DNA from 4 places in the Idiomarina piscisalsi genome. Region 1 is predicted to be linked to each of the others. Evidence: predicted binding sites of a transcription regulator. Region 1 holds the regulator's gene; each other region holds the start of a gene.
The links. The regulator LexA, encoded in region 1, represses DNA repair genes until DNA is damaged. The targets are predictions, from matches to a motif close to TACTGTATNNNNATACAGTA.
Positions count from the first base shown of each region.

Region 2: CEW91_RS00260 (ImuA family protein) is a predicted target of LexA. The motif match lies at 2,594-2,613, and genes of this name have one in related genera.
Region 3: CEW91_RS04975 (YebG family protein) is a predicted target of LexA. The motif match lies at 2,265-2,284, and genes of this name have one in related genera.
Region 4: recN (DNA repair protein RecN) is a predicted target of LexA. The motif match lies at 2,306-2,325, and genes of this name have one in related genera.

Region 1 is NZ_CP022133.1:2,360,135-2,364,312, reverse strand. It holds gene ctaD (cytochrome c oxidase subunit I) at 1-640, opposite strand, end outside; gene coxB (cytochrome c oxidase subunit II) at 651-1,772, opposite strand; gene CEW91_RS11260 (SOS-response cell division inhibitor) at 2,071-2,502, opposite strand; gene lexA (transcriptional repressor LexA) at 2,499-3,116, opposite strand; gene CEW91_RS12410 (hypothetical protein) at 3,249-3,797, shown strand; gene plsB (glycerol-3-phosphate 1-O-acyltransferase PlsB) at 3,725-4,178, shown strand, end outside.
Region 2 is NZ_CP022133.1:50,715-54,892, forward strand. It holds gene CEW91_RS00245 (thiol:disulfide interchange protein DsbA/DsbL) at 1-331, shown strand, start outside; gene CEW91_RS00250 (mechanosensitive ion channel family protein) at 344-1,579, opposite strand; gene CEW91_RS00255 (acyltransferase) at 1,591-2,502, opposite strand; gene CEW91_RS00260 (ImuA family protein) at 2,627-3,229, shown strand; gene CEW91_RS00265 (Y-family DNA polymerase) at 3,229-4,178, shown strand, end outside.
Region 3 is NZ_CP022133.1:1,023,414-1,027,591, forward strand. It holds gene CEW91_RS04960 (hypothetical protein) at 1-198, opposite strand, end outside; gene CEW91_RS04965 (flavin reductase family protein) at 348-1,004, shown strand; gene CEW91_RS04970 (MFS transporter) at 994-2,178, opposite strand; gene CEW91_RS04975 (YebG family protein) at 2,313-2,624, shown strand; gene CEW91_RS04980 (M14 family metallopeptidase) at 2,694-3,605, shown strand; gene CEW91_RS04985 (DEAD/DEAH box helicase) at 3,625-4,178, opposite strand, start outside.
Region 4 is NZ_CP022133.1:1,702,592-1,706,769, forward strand. It holds gene dnaK (molecular chaperone DnaK) at 1-452, opposite strand, end outside; gene grpE (nucleotide exchange factor GrpE) at 557-1,216, opposite strand; gene nadK (NAD(+) kinase) at 1,359-2,249, shown strand; gene recN (DNA repair protein RecN) at 2,357-4,021, shown strand; gene CEW91_RS08325 (outer membrane protein assembly factor BamE) at 4,109-4,178, shown strand, end outside.

The sequences.
Region 1 (4,178 bases):
CAGCAATCAGCAGGAATGCGGTAATTAACCAAGTCCAGACGAACAACGGCATCTTCATGTAGTTCATGCCTGGAGCACGCATGTTCATGATGGTCACAATGACGTTAATCGCCCCCATAATGGATGAAATACCCATAATATGAACTGAGAACACGAACAGTGCGGTAGAGTCTGAACTGTAAGTGGTTGAAAGCGGTGCGTAGAATGTCCAACCGAAGGCAGGACCGCCACCTTCCATGAACAAAGAACCCAGCAGAATAATGAAAGCAAATGGAAGAATCCAGAAGCTCCAGTTATTCATGCGTGGCAATGCCATGTCCGGTGCACCAATCATCATTGGAATCATCCAGTTAGCCAAGCCGGTAAAGGCTGGCATAACGGCACCAAAGACCATGATAAGACCGTGTACCGTGGTCATTTGGTTAAAGAAGTGCGGGTCAACCAATTGTAAACCGGGTTGGAACAGCTCCGCGCGGATAACCATTGCCATGGCACCGCCAGTTAAAAACATAATAAAACTGAACCATAAATACATTGAGCCAATGTCTTTATGGTTGGTTGTAAATAGCCAACGACCAATACCAGACGGCTTATGATCGTGGTGTGCGTCGTGATGGTTTGCTTCGACTGCTGTGCTCATCACCGTCTCCTTATTGATTCATGACTTCGTTGATATCGGCTGCCTGTACCAGGTCGCCGGTGTCGTTACCCCAGGCATTACGCTCGTAGGTGATAACGGCGGCCAGCTCACGCATACTGAGCTGTTGGCCAAATGCCTGCATGGCTGTTCCAGTAACACCATTAACAACGATGTCGATGTGTTTAGCTTTGGCGTCTGGGTCGACGGATACGCCACTTCCTGCTAGTGCAGGGAATACGCCGTTGACACCTTGGCCTGTCGGTTGGTGACAAGCTGCACAGGTACTGTTATATACTTTTTCACCCAAATCCATGAGTTCGTCTTCTGACATTTCCATGGCTAAAAGCTCTTGCTCACGCTCGCGAGCGGCTTGTTGTTCGGCCTCAAGCTCTGTTATCCACTTTTCGTATTCAGCAGGCTCTTTGGCGATAACCACAACCGGCATGAAGCCGTGATCCTGACCGCAAAGCTCAGCACACTGACCACGATAGATACCAGGCTCGTCTACTTTGGTCCAAGTTTCGTTTATGAAGCCGGGGTTAGCGTCTTTCTTAACCGCAAAGTCAGGCACCCACCAACTATGAATAACGTCGTCAGAAGTTACTAAAAAACGGACTTTTTGACCCGTAGGAATAACCAAGGGGCGGTCGACTTCGAGTAAGTAGTTTTCGCTTTTGTCGAATTTATTGTCGATTTGTTCTTGCTGTGTCGCCAAACGACTGAAGAACTCAACATCATTCTCGAAATACTTGTAGTGCCATTTCCACTGAGACCCCGTTACCTGGATAGTGACATCGGCGTCTGACGTATCTTCCATGGCAATAAGAGTTGTTGTTGCCGGAATGGCCATACCCACAAGAATGAGGAGTGGAATAATGGTCCAGGCAATTTCAACTTTTACGTTCTCATGGAAATTCGCTGGTTTAGGGTTTTTCGATTTGCGATGGCGAATCATCGAAATGAACATTAAACCGAATACGACCACACCAATGGCACAACAGATATAAAATATCGTCATGTGCAGGTCATATACCCGGTTACTGACTTCGGTAACACCTTTGGTTAGGTTGAGTTGGTTTTCCGCGCTCGCAGGTAAGCTCAACATAGCCAACAGTGCCCACAGAGGCTTCATTTTCACGTGACTTCTCCTCTTATTCTTCAATGAGACCGAAAGGCTAATTCCGATCAAAATTCGAAGAACAAAGAGGTAAGCAGAAAAAGGAACAGCATCTCCCCAGAAATCACTTTCTCCACAGACTCTTTGTTATAATTATCGTTGTTATAATATTTTTATAGTCGGGTAGTACATTTATTAACTAATTTACAAAGAAAGATCCAGATCAAATCAAACAAATGGTCAATAAATGAGCTGATCTGTTAAAAAAGGCTGCCGAAGCAGCCTATCAAGGAAGAAACACACTAACGAGGATTTAGTGGAGGTGGGATGTTAGTGTGTTTTTATCAAACAGGAAGTATTGAGTGTGACTTAACTTACTGGCCATTTTGGCGCGCTGCCAGGTGCGGCTTGACACAGAGTCAAGGTAGGCAATAACCATGCTGCTGTTTCCGGCCAGCAATGCTTGCTCTAATGCCCATTCGCAACGCTCCGCAGAATGGCTGCGTAACCAACGAATTTGGTGCTCCGCAACGCCTGATTCAATAAGTTCAGTAATGACATTTTTGTCCCCACCGATAACAGTGACCCACTCACTTGGCTTTTGTTGTAAAGCATTTTGAACAGCGGGTGATAATGCGTCCGATTCTGTCGATTCCGTATGAGCTTCCGGCTCAAATTTAATATCCGTAGGTGCAGCTTTCCACAAACCAGGGTGGTGTAATTTCGTGTTTTGTTGAGTCTTCATAATGCAGCTCCGTTTCTGATAACACCAACCGCCAGACCTTCAATAGCGAATACTTGTGACGCTAAGTCAACGGTGATGGTGGAGAAATCTGGGTTTTCCGGATGTAATAAGACAGTGCGTCCTTTGCGCTCAAAGCGCTTTACTGTCACTTCGTCTTCTACCCGAGCAACAATGACTTGGCCGTTTCTCGCTTGCTCCGTTTTATGCACAGCGAGTAGATCGCCGTCGAGAATGCCGATGTCTCTCATGCTCATGCCGTTTACTTTTAGTAAAAAGCTGGCGGCAGGCTGGAATAATGATTCGTCGACTTTGTAATGCCCTTCAACATGCTGTTCAGCCAGCAATGGCTCACCAGCAGCGACCTGACCAATCAGTGGCAGCCCTTCAGCGATATCAAAGTCGTCACCAACTAACCGAATACCACGCGACATGCCCGGCATAATTTCGATAACACCTTTACGCGCCAATGCCTTTAAATGCTCTTCTGCAGCGTTAGCAGAACGAAAGCCAAGCTTCGACGCGATTTCCGCGCGCGTTGGTGGCATACCGGTCGCGTGCAGGTTGTCTTTAATCAGCTCTAATATTTCAGACTGTCTCGGTGTTAAAGGGCGCATATTCGAACCTGTGTTTATGTACAGTGATACTGTGAGTATATACAGGTATTTTCATTTCGCAAGTCATTTCATCAACGACTTTTATTTTTTAAGTTGGTATCCTATAGCTCTGTTTAAAACAGAGGTCGATGTATGAGCAAAAAAAGCCCTTTTTATGCGGTGTTGAAGTATCCATTACGCTGGCTAACACGGTTCGAAGAAATTTGGGACGGCGATGAAACCGATCACAACAGCACGGTACAAAAGCCGGTGGCTTACGTTATGCGCTCGACATCTTCAGCGGATCTTTCCATATTGCAGCGTGCGGCGAAAAAGCGCGGCCTGCCTGATCCGCTCGAGCCACTTGAAGTGAATGGCAAGGAATACAGTCGGGTCATGTACCTGGAAGAGTTTGCCAATGAAACTTCTGAAGAGGCAGTGAAGGAATTTCATCAATTACTAAAGCTACATAAAGACGATACTAAGCTCGATTTGCAGCTGATACCTGCCGGTGTGTTCTGGGGACGTCAGGCGGGTCAGGAAGCGACAGCCGGTAAAGCCATGACAGGCGATCTCGACAATCCGGGGCGCTTCGTAAATTCTGGTTGGTACTCTTCTCAGGTCGTCATGTGTTACTGCGTTTATCACGTAGTGTCAGTCTTGGAAAAATGGCGCATGACTACGGCGCTGATATGCGCATAGCCCATAAATTGGCGCGTGTTGCCCGCGTTCACTTTGTTCGTATGCGCCATGCGGTTGCCGGACCGAAGTTGAGTCATCGCAAAGAGCTCATGGCGCAGTTAATTAACACACCAGCGCTTAAAAAGGCCGTGGCAGACGAAGCGAAAGGTAAGAAAATCAGTGAAGAAGAGGCTCGCAAGAAAGCACTTTCTTACATCGATGAAATTGCCGCAAATTACAGCTCAACGCTGGTACGTCTGCTGGACCGTTTTATGACCTGGATGTGGAATCGCATTTATAACGGGATCCATGTAAAAGGAGGGGAGCGCATACGTCGTTTGGCCCAACAAGGGCACGAAATTATTTATGTGCCGTGCCACCGTAGTCACATGGACTACTTAC
Region 2 (4,178 bases), 280 kb from region 1:
AGCGGAAAAGCTGGGTAAAAGCGACGAATTGTCAGCCGCTATTTTTGATTACAACTTCAACAAGAATAATATGCTGACCAGCAAAGAAGACATTCGTAACGTATTTATTGTGAACGGTGTTTCTGGCGAAGAGTTTGATAAAGCAATGAAAAGCTTCACGGTAAGAACAGCAGCCGCAAGAATGGATCGCCGAGCGACTAATTTGGGTGTTAATGCGACGCCAACTTTTATCGTCAACGGTAAGTACAAAATGCTGCCGCAGGGGTTCCGCGACAGCGATGATTTTGTTGGTGATTTTACTGACTTAGCGGGTTACTTACTCGAAAAGTAAACCGCTTGGTTATTAGCTTTTAGGCTTGTAGTTACAATAAGCGCCTTCTTCATTTTTGGAGAAGGCGTTTTGGTTATTAAGATACTGATAATTTCTTAAGCCAAATTCAGGTAACACACTGTATAAATGCTCAATGATAGAGCTTTGAATCGCTTCGTATTTTGTCCAGGCCGTTTCTTTTGAAAAGGCGTAAATTTCTAAGGGAATCCCTGCGGCTGTAGGCTGCATTAGCCTTGCCATGCAAGTTAAGTCTTCGCGCACTTTCGGGTGGTTCTTCAAGTAACCATCGGCAAAGATTCGAAACGCTGTCAGGTTACTGATCGGCTTTTCTAAGTCATTCTCTTTGAGCCACTCATCGACTGATTTTCCGAAATACGTATCAGTAATGTTGTCGAGTTCATCATCGGAAAGAAGCTTAGAGCTGTCTAAGTCAATCATCAATGATCGTTTCATACGGCGACCGCCGGTTTCGATCATGCCCTGCCAATTTTTAAACGACTGATGAATTAATACATAGGTTGGCAGGTAAACAATGGTTTTATCCCAGTTTTCTACTTTCAGGGTGATAAGGCCAACTTCTTGTATGGTGCCATCCACGTTGTGATCAGGCAGTTCTATCCAGTCTCCAATAGCGACCATGCGGTTCGTAGCCAGCTGTACACCAGCGACAAAGCCCATCAGTGTGTCTCTGAACACTACCATGAGAATGGCAGTCATGGCGCCGAAACCGCTGAGTAAGTACATGGGGGACTTATTCATGATAATAGCCACGGTAATAATAATGGCCATTAGCACCAGAACCAATTTAACAACCTGGATAACGCCTGTTATTGGCACATCTCGTGTTTTTGGCGTGTAGTCGTAAGCTATCGACACAAAGTTAGCAATAGAGGTCAGAATACTAGTGATAACCCAGGTAAGATAAATACCAACAGCGGTTTGCAGCGGAGACTGCCAGCTTTCGAAGTCATCAGTGAACAGAACCGGAATAAAGCTGTTAATAATAACGACCGGTGCTAAGTTAGCACAACGCTTAAAGAATCCGCTATCGACCAGTGCGCGATACCAGCGTTCCGGCGCTTTTCGTAAGGCGCGTTCAATTGCATGATCAAACACCCAGCGAGCAATCGTGTAAGTAATATAGCTTGCGACCAAGATAATAGTGACACCGATGACCAGGCTGAGCCCCTGCAAATTGTTCTCGATGCCCATACTTTCCAGCCATTGCTTTATAAACTTAAAGTCCATTGCAACGTTCCTTATCGGTTTTCCGTGATGGTTTTACGGATAGCACTAATGGTTTGATCTTTCTCGTGCCAACGCAAGTTAAGCCAGTTTTGAAAGTGCTCTTTAAACTCTGGATCATTAGCGTAGTCGCCAATTAAGTCTGCTGTAACCGGCAGCGTTTTGATATCCACATAAACGTTTTTGAGTCGCCCGGTCAGTAAATGCCAAACAACGGGACGCGAGTCGTTACCCGGGTAAACAATAGTGACGTCTAAAATGGCCTCAAACTGTTCGCCCATGATTTGCATAGAAAAAGCGGTGCCGCCCGCTTTTGGAGGAAGTAGATTTTTAAACGGGCTGTTCTTTTTCTTATGTTTCTCTGGTGTGAAACGAGTACCTTCGCAGAAATTAACGACGGTTGTCGGAATATGTCGGAATTTAGCGCACGAGCGTGTCGTGGTTGCGATATCTTTGCCTTTAAGATGAGGCTTTTTCTTTATCAGTTCCTTTGAGTAGCGCTTCATAAAAGGCATGTCTAGGACCCAGCAACCCCAACCGATAACCGGTATCCACATAAGCTGAGATTTCAGGAAGAAGCGGGGTGTTGGCATATGGCGGCGAGTGAGGTGCATCAGCACAAGCACATCCACCCAGCTGCGGTGGTTTGCCATGACCATGTACCAGCCGTTTTCGTGAAGATCTAAGTCGCCTTTTATATGCCATTCCATGCGTTGAGTCAGTTGGAACATCATTGACATACAGTAAGCCCAGATGCGGAATAGACCGTTAGCAGCGGCTGAACACAAACGCTGAGTTACAGGAAAAGGCAAAAGAATTTTGAAAACACCAACACCGATAATCGAAACGCCAATAATAGCGGTTGTGATAACTCCCCACAGCAAGTGAGCGACGACTCTGAAGGGAATAAGTAACGATGTCAGCATATTTACTGGTGCCTTCCTAAAAGTGAATAGTTTCAGAAATAATAACTTAAGCCGTGCTTTATGTCTGTTGCGAAAGGGTAAAAAATAATGATACTGTATATATGTACAGTATTGAGGGGTTAGTATGCAGCCAAATCTACAGCGACTCATAGAACAAGGGGTTGTTTGGCAAGGGCAGACAAAAGCAGAGCAAACGACCGGCTATGTAAAAACAGGTTTTTCAAAGCTTGATGAACTGTTAGGTGGCGGCTGGCAAACTCCCGGTTTGCATGAGTGGCAATTGAATGACTCATTTTCTGAACAGCGGTTGTTGTTGCCGTTGGCGCAACAAGCTATTGAACAGGGGCTCGCTGTATTCTGGGTGAACCCACCAGCGCAGTTGTCCGCGGCTGGCCTTCATTATCATGACTTAGGTAATGCGATGCATATCGTGGTTGAAGCCAAACAGAGTGATGCGTGCTGGGCACTTGAGCAGATATTGCGAACCAAAAACACCATGGCTTTTGCCTGGCTTTCGCAAAAAGAGACGACGGCCTCAAACGTCCGGCGTTGGTATAAAGCGGCGGAATCCGGGCAAACGGGCATAGTCATTACTGAATTTAGCCATAATCTTGAGGCTCGTCCCTATAGTAACCGATTAAAAGTACGTTTAACGGAAGGTGGTTTCGCTCTGGATATTTTAAAGCGCAAGTCGGGTTGGCCTGTTGAGAATATAGAGTTGAAGTAATGTGGTTATATTGTCATTTCCCCCAATTACAGCTGGATAACTTACTGATATCTCAGCCTGAATTTGCAAAACAGGCGGTAGCGCTTTACCGGGTGAAAAATGGACAATCTCTTATTGAACAAACTAATTTGGTTGCGCAAGAGGCCGGTGTCAGTCGCGGCATTTCCAGTGTTATGGCAATAGCACTTTATGAGGCGTTGTTACTGAAAGAGTATGAAGCAGAAAAAGAAGAAATGCTCCTTTCAGCGGTCGCCGATCACCTTTATCAATGGGCGGCGAAATTGATTTTGGATCCGCCACAAGGAATATACCTAGAGCTGAAGAGCATCGAAAAGCTGTATGGAGGTTTGTCGAATACGGTCAGAACACTGAACTTGGCCGTTCAACAGTTGGGTTTCCAGTGCCAGCGAGCCGTTGCGAAGAATACACTAGCAGCCAGAGTTTTGGCTCAGGCAAACACACCACTGGTTATTAATAAAGCGCAAGCCGAGCGTCAGTTAAAAGATTTATCCATAAAAAATAGCGGGTTGCCGAATAAAACAATTCGGAATTGTTTATCGGTGGGTATTTTTTCCATTGGTGATTTACTGACTATTCCCGCTAGTGATATTGGCCGTCAGTTCGGAAAAGAAACATTGGTGTATGTGCAAGCGTTAAGAGATGACCTGAACATTCAGCGGGCTAATCACTTTTATGAGCCATCAGAATACTTCTTTCAACAAATCGATTTAGTCTCAGAGGTCTCTAATTGGCAAGGCTTGCGTTTCCCTATGAAACGCTTGCTTAATGACTTGGAGAGCTTTTTATACCAACGCCAAAAGGCGGTTCAACATATCACGTTTCAACTTTTCCAACGGGATAACCACTGTACAGAGTTGAGTGTATCAACAGCTACGGCCAGTTGGCGCGCTCAAAGCTTTTGGTCATTGTTGCAACTGAAAATGGAGCG
Region 3 (4,178 bases), 1.3 Mb from region 1:
AATGAGTAAAATCGACGCCGTCGTGTAGATTTGTATTGCATTGGCTGCCAAAACGACTTCTTTTGCAGCATAACGTGCATCTTCAATTGCTTCTGACAGCACTGAGTCGGCGCTGTAATAGTTCTTCTGTTGTAGGTACTGGGTGGCTTTTTGCAGGTTTTCCTGACTGCTAAAGTAACCAGTGTAGGCATTTTTCATTTTTATCACTTTTCCTTTTGGTCGTTGCTGAAAATAAGTTAACGCAAATGATAACTGTTCGCAATAATGTTTTTTGTAAAGAGTCTTTCCAACGATCAAAAGTGGCTTTTCCTGCGTAATACAGATTAAAGATAAATCTTGAGGTTACTATGAAACACTATAAACAAAACGATTTAGCCCAAATGCAAGATAGGGAACGTGCCCGATTTGTGAACTGTCTTTCTGGCTTTAAGAGTGCCAATGTAATAGGCACACGCGATAGGCGTCAGCAGGATAACTTGGCTATTGTGAGTTCGGTTGTGCACCTTGGAAGCAACCCGCCGTTTCTTGGCTTTGTTATGCGTCCACAGTCAGTGACACGGCATACCTGGGAGAATATTGAGGAAAGTGGTGTGTATACCATTAATCATGTTGGCGAGAGTTTTTTTAAACAAGCCCATCAAACGTCCGCGCGCTATTCCAGAGAGCAGTCCGAGTTTGATGCTTGTGACTTGACGCCTGAGTTTATGGATGGGTTCCATGCACCTTATGTCGCTGAAAGTTCTTTGCGCATTGGTATGCAATTGGTTGAAATTATTCCGATACAACATAACGACACGGCACTTATTGTTGGCGAGGTGCGTTGGGTCGATGTGCAAGAAGATGCAGTGCAAAGTGATGGCTATATCGACATTGAAAGTCTCGGTACCATGGCCATTTCCGGATTAGATGGTTACCACTCGACCTCACGCGCAGCACGCTTGTCATACGCCAAGCCTGACGAAGAGCTTCAGGAGCTGACAACCAGCGGTGAAGTTAAAGACTGATAATATCCGGTACTTTACGGCTGTGTTTTTTAGTAACCCAAAATAGCAACAGACCGGCTAAAGACAAACCGCAGCCAACCCAGCCGGTACCTTGCCAGCTCAGTGGTGAAACAATAGCTAAGCCACCAAGCCATGCCCCAAGTGCATTGGCGGCATTAAAAGCGGAGTGATTCAGCGATGCGGCTAAGGTTTGTGCCTCTCCTGCGACGTCCATAAGCCTAACCTGAAGAGCCGGCACAAGAGCCGCGGCACTACCCAGTAACAAGACCATTGGCATGACACTCCAAATGCTTTCAAGGGTAAACGGAAAGACACCTAATATAACCGCAGACCAAATAAGTGAGCCGCCTATTGTTAACTTAAGGCTTCTGTCCGCGGCCCAACCACCGACCAAACTTCCTGCCAGAGATCCGATACCGTAAATAAGCAATGCAATAGGTATCCAGTGGGGGGCGAGCTTTGTTGCGTTAATTAGGGTAGGCGCTATGTAGCTTAAAACCGCAAACATGCCGCCAAACCCAATAGCGCCAATCGCCAGCGTTAACCATACCTGAGGGTTTTGTAAGGCTCTCATTTCACCTCGGGCAGAGGTCTTTTGCTCGTTCGGGTGTTGTGGAACCACAAAAGCAATCATAACCAGTGCAACTAACCCCAACGCGCCAACAGTGTGGTAAACCGTGCGCCAGTCGATGAGTTGCCCGAGCCAGGTGGCAAGAGGGTTGCCAACTAAAATGGCGATGGTAAGACCCATCATCACCATAGTAACAGCCATACCGCGCTGGTTTCGGCCCACCATATCGGCAGCGACTAAACAGGCTATGCCAAAATACGCACCGTGAGGGAGGCCAGTCAGGAATCTTAAAACTTGCAGCAAAACGTAATTGTCTGCCGATGCACTGGCAAAATTACCAATAGCAAAAACGAACAACAGTACCAGTAGCATAGGCTTACGCGGAAAGCGCGCGAAGAGGATGGTAATAAGCGGCGCACCGATGACAACCCCTAATGCGTAAAGGCTGATCAAGTGCCCGGTTGTTCGCGTGTCCGTATTAAAGTCGGTAGCGACGTCAGGCAGTAACCCCATAATGACAAACTCACCGATACCAATAGCAAAACTGCCAATGGCCATGGCAAATATAGCCAGTCGAACTTGTGCTTTGGAGAACTGAGTCATGAGGCTGGCTGTATTCCTGTACTTATCGTCTTTGTTAAGAGTGCGCAGTTTAGCGAATGTGGCTACTATTGCAATTACTTACTAATAACTGTATAAATAACCAGTATCTGTAGACCTCAGCAAAGGACATAACCATGGCTGTAGTAACCCAATACGTAGTGATTCGCGATGGAGCCGAAAAAATGACATTTACCTCGAAAGCCGAAGCCGATGCACACGATAAAATGTTGGATATGGCAGAAGCGCTAACGCCGCTGATAGAGGGCAGTGAGCTTTTTACTGACGATAAACAGCTTGAAGATATGGCGATGTTTTTAGCGAAGGAACGAGAGAATGTATTAATTGCTCTGGGCGCTAAGAAGCCGAAAAAGCCGAAAGCGGAAAAAGCACCGGCAGAGAAAGCTGACAATAAAGCAGAAAGTAAAGAGTCGAGCAAAGCGGCGTAGCTTTGGTGCTTGCAAAGATTTTGGTAGTATAGCTGCCTCTTTCAAAGACGTAATGGATAGGATCAGACTATGACGCAAGAAACGATTTACCACATTGGTACTCCGGGTAAACCATGGGGTGCGGAAGAAAAAGCGCAATGGTTAGCGGAGCAAACTCAAAAGCGTTCATACTTTGATGATGTTGTCAGTAAGATAGAAACATTTAAAGACGACTTTGACGTTGAACAATATGGTGAGTTGGCTTATGAAAGTGCTACTTACCCCGTGTTCGCGGTGAAAACTAAGCGTTGGGACAGTAATAAACCGACGGTATTAGTCACTGGCGGTGTACACGGCTACGAAACCAGTGGTGTTCACGGCGCGCTGCGTTTTATCGAAACCAAAGCCAATAGTTATGCCGAGCACTTTAATGTCGTTGTTGCGCCATGTTTAAGCCCATGGGGTTATGAAACCATTAACCGTTGGAACCCAGCCGCTATTGATCCGAACCGTTCATTTGTTGCTGAGTCTCCAGCAGGTGAGTGCGCGCATATTATGAAGTATGTCGCAGATTTAGGCGTAGATATACTGGCGCACATTGACTTGCATGAAACGACCGATACTGACAACAGTGAGTTTCGTCCGGCAAAAGCCGCAATGGACGGTATCGTGAATACCAACTGGAATATCCCTGACGGTTTTTATTTGGTGGGGAATGCTGAGAAGCCTTATCCTGAATTCCAAAAAGCGGTACTGGGCTCTGTCGAGAAAGTCACACACATAGCTGACGCTGACGAAGAGAATAAACTGATTGGTGAAGACATTGCGCAGCGCGGTGTTATTTTACTGCCAACGTCTAAGCTGGGACTTTGCATTAGCTTCAGTAAAGCTGAGTACGCCACAACCACAGAAGTTTACCCCGACAGCCCCAAAGCAACGCCTGAGCAATGTATTGAAGCTCAGGTCGCTGCGGTAACGGGTGGGCTGGATTTCTTAAAGTAACCCCCCGCGACCAGTAAGGTTATGAGCGCCGTGTCGCCGGACGTTTTTGTCGTGGTGCGCGGCGCGAATTATTTGGTCGGCTACCTCTGGGTTTTTGGATAGGCTCTGGTTTTATGCTTGGATCAGGCTCAAAGCCCGGAACCACTTCTTTGGGTATCTCATTTTTGGTCAGCTTTTCAATGTCGCGCAGCAACTTGTGCTCGTCCACACAGACCAAAGAAGCCGCTTCACCCTCACTGCCGGCACGCCCGGTTCGACCAATTCGGTGTACGTAGTCTTCGGCAACCTGCGGTAATTCGAAATTGATAACGTGCGGTAATTCATCGATATCAATGCCACGTGCCGCAATGTCGGTTGCGACTAAAACACGTAACTTTCCTGCTTTAAACTGCGCTAAAGCTTTGGTTCTGGCGCCCTGGCTTTTATTGCCGTGAATAGCCATTGCTGGTAAACCGTCGTCGCTAAGTTGAGTCGCCAAACGATTGGCCCCGTGCTTGGTACGGGTAAAGACTAATACTTGCCGCCAGTTTCTGCTGCCAATCAGGTAGCTTAGTAACTCACGTTTGCGTTTCT
Region 4 (4,178 bases), 660 kb from region 1:
CGCTGAGCGTCGTTAAAGTATGCAGGGACAGTAATAACGGCGTCTGTTACTTTCTCGCCCAGGAACTCTTCTGCGGTTTTCTTCATTTTCTTCAGAACTTCCGCAGAAATTTGTGGTGGTGCTTTTTTATCGCCATCCACTTCGACCCAAGCGTCGCCATTGTCCGCTTTAACAATTTTGTAAGGCATAATGCCAATGTCACGCTGTACTTCGTCGTCCTGGAAACGACGACCGATTAAACGTTTAATTGCGAACAAGGTTTTGTTCGGGTTAGTGACAGCCTGGCGTTTCGCCGGTGAACCCACCAAAATTTCGCCGTCGTCAGTGAATGCAACCACTGACGGGGTTGTGCGGTCACCTTCGCCGTTTTCAATAACGCGTGCTTTACCGCCGTCCAGTACAGCAACACAAGAGTTTGTTGTACCTAAGTCAATACCAATTGTTTTGCCCATGATTCGTCTCCAACTCCAGATTCATGAAATTTGTTTCGTTCCCCCTTATTTGGGGGCTCTCTATTTCGATTTCAACACCCTGTAACAGGATATTTGATTCATCGTTATGCTTTCGTATCAACACCTGAGTCTGAATTACGCGCAACCATCACCATTGCCGGACGTAGCAAGCGGCCATTTAACTCATAGCCTTTTTGCATCACTGCCATAATGGTGTTATTTGAGTGCTCGCTTGACTCTTGCATCGACATTGCCTGGTGTAAATCAGGGTTAAAGGCTTCGCCCTCTTCACCCACTGCTTTTACGCCGAATTTTTCTAATGTTGAGGTAAGGCTTTTATAAGTCAGCTCAATCCCTTCAATAAAGTTCCGGCTTGATTCGTCTTGCTGATCAGCCAGTTGCAGCGCTCTCTCTAAATTGTCCACCGACGTGAGCAACTCATTAGCGAATTTTTCCAAAGCAAACTTATGGGCTTTTTCAACGTCCTGACTGGCACGGCGTCTTACATTTTCCATTTCCGCCTGTGTACGAAGCACTGAGTCACGCTGCTCTTTTACCTGCGCTTCCGCTTTACTCAGAGCGAGCTCAAGCTCAGCAATTTTGTCAGTTTGATCGGCTGATGTGCCTGCTGTTTCAGCTTCAGCTGCAGCAGCATCCTGTTGCAACGCGTCTTCTGCCGCTTGTGCAGCTTGCTGCTCTGCTTGCTGTTGCTCAACCGTCTGGTCAACATTCTGTTCAGTCTGTTGGTCTTTCTTATCCGCCATATTTGACTCTCTTCAGTCGGGTTTAAATTGAGGTTGCCAAGTTAATGGGGGCAAGTTTTTTACTTTCAAGGGGCTTTCTATGACTTGATAAATTTTCCACCTGATATTAGCGTTAACAGCCTAAACTACAGGAACTGTCATTATGAGCGCATTTCAAAGAATTGGCTTACTCGGTAAGGTCAATGACCGCGGCACGCAACTCACTTTAGAAACAGTGACGACGGCACTAAACGAACGTGGCTATGACATAGCACTTGAATCCCGCACCGCTGAACAGTTACCTCAAAAGCTGCTCGAGTCCGGTAAAATAAAGACCATAGGTCTTTCTGAATTAGGCGAGTGGGCTGATATTGCGGTTGTCGTCGGCGGCGACGGCAATATGTTAGGAGCAGCCAGAGCCCTGTGCGAATACGACATAGGGGTTATTGGTGTGAATCGGGGGAATTTAGGCTTTTTGACTGACCTAGACCCTGACGAAGTAATGACCCACTTACTCAATGTGTTAGAAGGCGAATACCATGTTGAGAAACGTTTTCTACTTTCCGCCGAAGTGATTAGCAACGGATCTCCTGCAGGTGCAGGGCGTGCCATTAACGAAATTGTTCTGCACTCTGACAAAGTCGCTCATATGATAGAGTTTGAGCTGTATATTGATGACCACTTTGTCTTTAGTCAGCGTTCCGACGGATTAATTTGCGCCACCCCTACAGGTTCTACTGCCTACTCACTGTCCGGTGGCGGCCCTATTCTGCACCCGAACCTCAACGCAATGACGTTAGTGCCTATGTTTCCGCATACATTGAGTAGCCGCCCTATTGTTGTCGACGGAGAGAGTCATATACGGCTGCGTGCCGCCTACGACAACGATTTATTGCAAATTAGCTGCGATGGCCACGTGCGGATGGCAGTGCATCCAGGCGATGATATTGTTCTTAAAAAACATGATCATGCGTTAAAAATGATTCACCCCGTCGACCATAACTATTACCACGTACTGCGTAACAAACTCGGCTGGGGTAGCCGACTATTTTAGCGTGACGAGCAAACTGAGCTTGCAATAAAAAAATAGTACTGTATAAATACTGTATAAACTGTACAAATCAACAGTACTCTGAAGGTACACGTATATAAGGTGCATTTATGTTAGCTCAGTTACACATCCGCAATTTTGCTGTCGTAAAGTCTTTAGATATCGATTTCGCAAAAGGCATGACGGCCATCACGGGCGAAACCGGGGCGGGTAAATCCATTGCTTTAGATGCTTTAAGCTTATGTTTAGGTGCCAGAGCAGACGCTAGCTGGGTTCGGCCAGGTCAGGACAAAGCAGAAATTAGCGCAGTTTTTACGGTTGATTCAGACAGTCCAGCCGCCCAGTGGCTTAATCAAAATGACTTCGATTCGGAAGAAGAGTGTATTTTACGGCGTGTCATTCAGCGCGATGGTCGCTCAAAAGCCTGGATAAACGGCACCCCGGTTGCACTCAACCAACAAAAACTGTTGGCTCCGCTCTTGGTGAATATCCACGGGCAGCATGAACACCAATTATTATTAAAAGAAGACCATCAAATAGAGCTACTTGATAACTACGCAAGACACACAGATCTGCTGTCAGCGGTTGCAGCGCAATACCGCCAATGGTTCGATCTTGAAAAAGAGTACAAACACTCTATTCAGCAACAAGATGAACTGGAAGCACAGCGGCAATTACTTCAATATCAGGTAGAAGAGCTGAATGACTTTGCGATTGCTCAAGGCGAGTTTGAAGAACTGGAACTACGTCATAAAAAGTTAAGTCACAGTAAGTACTTAATGGAAGCCAGTGCCTTTTCAATCAGTGCGCTATACGAGGGCGAGCACAACAATGCAACAGGGCTGGTCTCTTCAGCGAATCAACGATTGGAAGAAGCGGCGGATATCGATCAGCACCTAAAGCCAGTTTGCCAGTTATTGGAACAGGCCAAAGTCCATATTGAGGAGGCCGCACTCGAACTGAGGCATTATCAGGATGAACTAGAGCTCGACCCTGCTGAGCTGGACATTGTTGAAGAGCGCCTCAGTAAAGCCATTAGCTTAGCGAAAAAGCATCAGGTGGCAGCTGCCGACTTATGGCAACACCATCAAAAGTTGAACGCCGAACTGGATAACATTGTTAATGCTGATAAAAATCTTGAGCAGCTTGATCTCAATCGCCAACAAGCTGAAACGGATTACCGTGCATTGGCGCAGAAGCTTTCTTCCAGTCGTCAAAAAGCAGCTGATGAGTTGAGCCAGAAAATTACACAGTCAATGCATGAGCTCAACATGCCTCATGGCCGATTTATTATTAATGTCGAGCATGATTCGGCTAAAAAGGCATCTCGTCTGGGTACCGATGATATTCAATTTGAAGTGACAACCAACCCAGGCCAGCCGCTACAGTCTCTCAGTAAAGTTGCGTCGGGCGGTGAACTTTCACGTATTAGCCTTGCCATACAAGTCATGACAGCAACCCAGAAGTCAGTGCCAACTATGATGTTCGATGAAGTTGATGTTGGTGTAAGCGGCCCAACTGCGGCTATTGTTGGCAAGATGCTACGTGAGCTTGGAAAAACCGCTCAAGTTATTTGCGTCACTCACTTACCACAGGTTGCTGCAAAAGCTGATAATCAGTTCCAGGTCAGTAAATACAGTGACAATGATGAAACAGAAACGACGGTAACCGCCCTCAGTCATAACGAGCGGGTGACAGAGCTTGCTCGCTTATTAGGCGGAGATAGTGTTACCGATATGGCAAAAGCAAACGCAAAAGAACTTTTAGCAAGTTAGTCGCTGACTGTGCTGGTGTTCAGGGGCTGCTTTGTTTATCATCGTCAAAAGTTGAATACAGTGACAATAAAGAAGAATAGGTACTTCATGACCAAATTTGCAGTTTGTATCGCCGCATTGCTGAGTTTAGGCGGCTGCTCCGTGCTTGATAGTATGG